2 regions of the Janthinobacterium sp. BHSEK genome follow, and region 2 is predicted to be linked to the other one. Evidence: riboswitches for the same ligand, from Rfam matches in the RefSeq annotation. Region 2 holds a riboswitch; the other holds the start of a gene.
What was found. Region 2 has a riboswitch for thiamine pyrophosphate ahead of AC0V2Y_RS11655 (TonB-dependent siderophore receptor). Riboswitches for the same ligand answer to the same signal wherever they lie in the genome.

Region 1: another riboswitch for thiamine pyrophosphate. It lies ahead of thiC (phosphomethylpyrimidine synthase ThiC); the one in region 2 lies ahead of AC0V2Y_RS11655 (TonB-dependent siderophore receptor).

What each region holds. Positions count from the first base shown of each region.
Region 1 covers NZ_JBWBYV010000032.1:44,891-47,353, forward strand. Annotated here, with positions in the region: gene AC0V2Y_RS12895 (response regulator) at 1-554, shown strand, start outside; gene AC0V2Y_RS12900 (hypothetical protein) at 593-847, shown strand; TPP riboswitch at 956-1,071, shown strand; gene thiC (phosphomethylpyrimidine synthase ThiC) at 1,151-2,463, shown strand, end outside.
Region 2 covers NZ_JBWBYV010000030.1:31,269-33,731, forward strand. Annotated here, with positions in the region: gene AC0V2Y_RS11655 (TonB-dependent siderophore receptor) at 1-1,140, opposite strand, end outside; TPP riboswitch at 1,227-1,324, opposite strand; gene AC0V2Y_RS11660 (iron-containing alcohol dehydrogenase) at 1,391-2,463, opposite strand, start outside.

The sequences.
Region 1 (2,463 bases), on a different contig from region 2:
TGCCCGTGCTGGTGATCACGGCCCAGCCCGGCCACAAGCTGCGCGCCCTGCAGGCGGGCGCCAAGGATTTCGTCAGCAAGCCCTTCGACCTGGTGGAAGTCAAGACGCGCATCCACAACATGCTGGAAGTGCGCTTGCTGTACCAGAAGCTGGCCGAATACAACAAGTCGCTGGAACAGATGGTGGAAGACCGCACGGCGGAGTTGCGCGAAAGCGAAGCGCGCTTTCAGCGCTTCACGGAACTGTCGTCCGACTGGTACTGGGAGCAAGATGCGCAGGGCAATTTGACGCGCTTTTCCGGCCCCGTGGCTGAAATGCTGGGCATCGGCAGCGAGGAAGAGCCGCAGCGCTGGAACGCCACCGAGCGCGCCTTGCTCGACGCCAAGATCGCCGCGCGCGAACCGTTCCTCGATTTCATCTACAGCCGCACCAACCTCGACGGCAGCACGCAGTATCTGCAGGTCAGCGGCGAACCGATGTTCGACAATGGCAGCCGCTTCATCGGCTACCGCGGCATCGGCCTCGATGTCACGGAGCGCTTGCGGGGAGCGTGATTTATACTTGGCGGTATTGATATTGACCAGGAAAAATCATGACTGACAAATCTCCCTCCTATTGGTTCCCCGCCAAGACCTATGGCTGGGGCTGGGGCTTGCCCATCACCTGGCAGGGCTGGCTGGTGTTCCTGGCCGCGCTGGCGCTGTTCGCCTGCGGCGCCTTCCTGTTCCCGCCGCAAACCATGCTCGTCGGCTATATCGTGTATGAAGTGGCCATCGTCGCCGTGCTCATTTTCATCTGCCAGCTGAAGGGCGAACCGACCGCCTGGCGCTGGGGCAAGAAGAAATAAGCGTGACGCCGTCTGCTGCATTGCAGCAGATGCGCAAACACGACACCGGCAAGAAATCATCTGGCCACGCGGCGCGAACCGCGTATAATTGGCTCGCTGCCGCAAGGTGGCAAACGCTAGGGGTCCTGCCTTTCGCTGTGAAAACACAGTGCAAGCGCGGGTGAGAAATACCCTCCGAACCTGATCTGGATAATGCCAGCGAAGGGAAGCTTTAGGATGAACGCACCCCGCCTTTCCGCGTGCGTAATTCCGAACCTCCTTAGCTGGCTCCAGGCTTAAAAATAGTCTAGCCAAGGAGCCAAAATGAACGCCAACCCGAAATTCCTCTCCGCCACCGCCACGGTCGACGAAGCCGCCATCGCGCCGCTGCCCAATTCGCGCAAGATCTACGTCGAAGGCAGCCGCCCCGACATCCGCGTGCCCATGCGCGAAATCAGCCAGTCCGACACGGAAGCGTCGTTCGGCGGCGAAAAGAATCCGCCCATCTACGTCTACGACACCTCCGGCCCCTACACGGACCCGGACGTGCAGATCGACATCCGCTCCGGCCTCGACACGCCGCGCCTGCCGTGGATCATGGAGCGGGCCGACACGGAAGAATTGCCCGGCCCCACCTCCGACTACGGCATCGCCCGCCTGGCGGACCCGAAGCTGGCCGAGCTGCGTTTCAATCTGCACCGCAAGCCGCGCCGCGCCATCGCCGGCAAGAACGTCACGCAAATGTATTACGCGCGCCAAGGCATCATCACGCCGGAAATGGAATTCGTGGCCATCCGCGAAAACATGCGCCGCCAGGAGTATTTGCGCGAACTGAAAGCTTCCGGCCCCATGGGCGAACGCCTGGCCGACCTGATGGGCCGCCAGCATCCGGGCCAGTCCTTCGGCGCCAGCATCCCGGCGGAAATCACGCCGGAATTCGTGCGCGAGGAAATCGCCCGCGGCCGCGCCATCATTCCCGCCAACATCAACCATCCGGAAGTCGAACCGATGATCATCGGCCGCAATTTCCTGGTGAAAATCAATGCGAATATCGGCAATTCCGCCGTCACCTCGTCGATCGGCGAGGAAGTGGAAAAGATGACCTGGGCCATCCGCTGGGGCGGCGACAACGTCATGGATTTGTCCACCGGCAAGCATATCCACGAAACGCGCGAATGGATCGTGCGCAACAGCCCCGTGCCCATCGGTACCGTGCCCATCTACCAGGCGCTGGAAAAGGTCAACGGCAAGGCCGAAGATCTGACGTGGGAAATCTTCCGCGACACCCTCATCGAGCAGGCCGAGCAGGGCGTCGATTACTTCACCATCCACGCGGGCGTGCTGCTGCGCTACGTGCCGATGACGGCCAAGCGCCTGACGGGCATCGTCTCGCGCGGCGGTTCCATCATGGCGAAATGGTGTTTGGCGCACCACCAGGAATCGTTCCTGTACACGCATTTCGAAGAGATCTGCGAAATCATGAAGGCGTACGACGTGTCGTTCTCGCTGGGCGACGGCTTGCGCCCCGGCTCCATCTACGACGCCAACGACGAAGCGCAGCTGGGCGAACTGAAGACCCTGGGCGAACTGACGCAGGTTGCCTGGAAACACGATGTGCAGGTGATGATCGAAGGCCC
Region 2 (2,463 bases):
GAAGTCATGGCGTAGCGAGCCGGTGGCGAACTTGCCCTGGATCATGGCTTGCGCGCTCAGCGGCTTTTTCGTCTCGCCCAGGCTGCGGTAGTCATACACGTCGTAATCGCCATTGCCGCAGAAGCCGGGGTACAGGTCTTGTCCGCTGCAGCCATACGGGAAGGCCGTGTAGTCGTCGCGCTTGAACGAGTGCTGGTTGGCCGACAGGGTGGCATGCCAGTCGTCATTGAAGGTGTACTGGAAGCGCAGGCCGATATTGCTCGTGATCGTTTCCACGGGGCGCGTCCACGGCTGCAGGTTGAGCATGGCGTCGGCGCTGATGCCGGTCGGTAAGGTTTTATTGTTCAGCAGCTGGAAGCCGGGCGCCGTGGCCTGCGCCTTGTCCTGGTAGTCGGCGTCCAGTTGCAGCAGGGCTTGCGGCGAAATCTGCCAGTCGAAGGCGCCGGAAATGAATTTGCGGTTGCCGTCCGCGCCCTTGATGTAGGAGCGCAGGCGTTCGGCCGCCACGTTGACCCGGTAGCCGAAGCGCGTGTCTTCCAGGCGTCCGCCCAGGTCGACGGCGCCGTACAAGGTGCCCCGTTCGCGCGTTTCCACGGTCACCGTGCGCAGCGGCGCGGCGGTGGGGCGCTTGACGATGAAGTCGATCACGCCGCCCGGCGCGGCCACGCCCGCCTGCAAGCCGGCCAGGCCTTTCAGCACTTCAATGCGTTCCTTGTTTTCCAGCGGAATTTGCGTGTCGCCAGGAATGGCCACGCCATCTTTGCGGTAGCTGGAATTGTTGTCGAGCTTGAAGCCGCGGATCGTAAACTGTTCCGCATAACCGACGGCGTTGTAGGCATCGTTGATGCTGGCGTCGAGCTTGACGGCATCGCTGAGATTGCGGATTTGCAAGTCCTGCATGTCTTTTTGCGAAATGACGGTGACGGACGCGGGCGTCTGCAGCAGCGGCGCGTCGGAAAAGCCACCCACGGAGGCGCGCTTGGCGGCCGGCGCCTTGCTGGCCGTGACGACGACTTCGGCCATGCTTTGCGCCTGCGGGTCGGCGGCTTCGGTGGTGTCATTCGCGGCGAAGGCCGGCGCGGCAAACGCGTGCAGGATGGCCAGTGTCAGGACGGAAACAGATAAATTCGGTGTGGACATAGATTGCTCGTGGTTCAAGCCGGCTCTGGGAAAGAGCACGGCAGGCTGCTTGTTCGGCTGGCGCCAACGCAGGAGCTATCAAAGGAGGGAGGTACTTTGCGCTTTCCTTCGCTGGCATTATCCAGATCAGGTACGAAGGGTATCTCTCACCCGGATGACTGCTCCAGGACCCCTAGCGAACTGACAGCTTAGCATGAAGCACGGCCGGCTGTCCCCCTGGCCGACCGTTTTACAACAGTGTCGACGAAATCTACAGACTCAGTTCCAGCACCTTGCGGCTGACGGCCGGCGTCACTTCGCGCTGTTCGCCCAGTGCCGTCATGCCGTGCGCTTCCAGGGCGGACACGACGGCGTCCACGCTGGCATGGTTCAGGCCGTAATCGGCCAGGCGCGTCTTGACGCCCATGTGGCGGAAGAAGAATTCCGTGCGCGCGATGGCCGCCTCGATGCGGCCGTCTTCGTCGCCGCCATCGAGGCCCCACACGCGGGCCGCATATTGCAGCAGCTTGGCGCGCTTGGCCTGCTTGCGCACGCGCAACATGCTGGGCAGGATGATGGCCAGCGTCTGCGCATGATCGAGCTCGTACAGGGCCGTCAATTCGTGGCCGATGGCATGCGTGGACCAGTCCTGCGGCACGCCCACGCCGATCAGGCCGTTCAAGGCCAGGGTGGCGCTCCACATCACGTTGGCGCGCACGTCGTAGTCGTCCGGGTGCGACAGGGCTTTCGGGCCTTCCTCGATCAGGGTCAATAAAATGCCTTCGGCGAAGCGGTCTTGCACGGACGCGTTCACGGGGTAGGTCAGATACTGCTCCATCACATGCGCAAACGCATCGACGACGCCATTGCCCACCTGGCGCAGCGGCAAGGTGAACGTCTTCGACGGATCCAGCACGGAAAATTTAGGATACACCTTGCGGCTCATGAACGAGCGCTTTTCCTGCGTGGCCTTGCGCGTGATCACGGCCGAGCCATTCATTTCGGAACCCGTGGCCGGTAACGTCAAAACGGTGCCGAAGGGCAGGGCGGCCTCGACGATCTTGCCGCCTTTCGCCAGGATGTCCCACGCCTCGCCCTCGTGCAGGGCGGCGGCGGCGATGAACTTGGTGCCATCGACCACGGAGCCGCCGCCGACGGCCAGCAGGAAATCGATGCGCTCGCTTTTCACCATGGCCACGGCCTGCATCAGGGTTTCATAGCTGGGATTGGGTTCGATGCCGGCAAATTCCAGCACCGTGTGGCCGGCCAGCGCCGCCCTGACTTCATCGTAGACGCCGTTCTGCTTGATGCTGCCGCCGCCGTAGGTCATCAGGACCCGCGCCT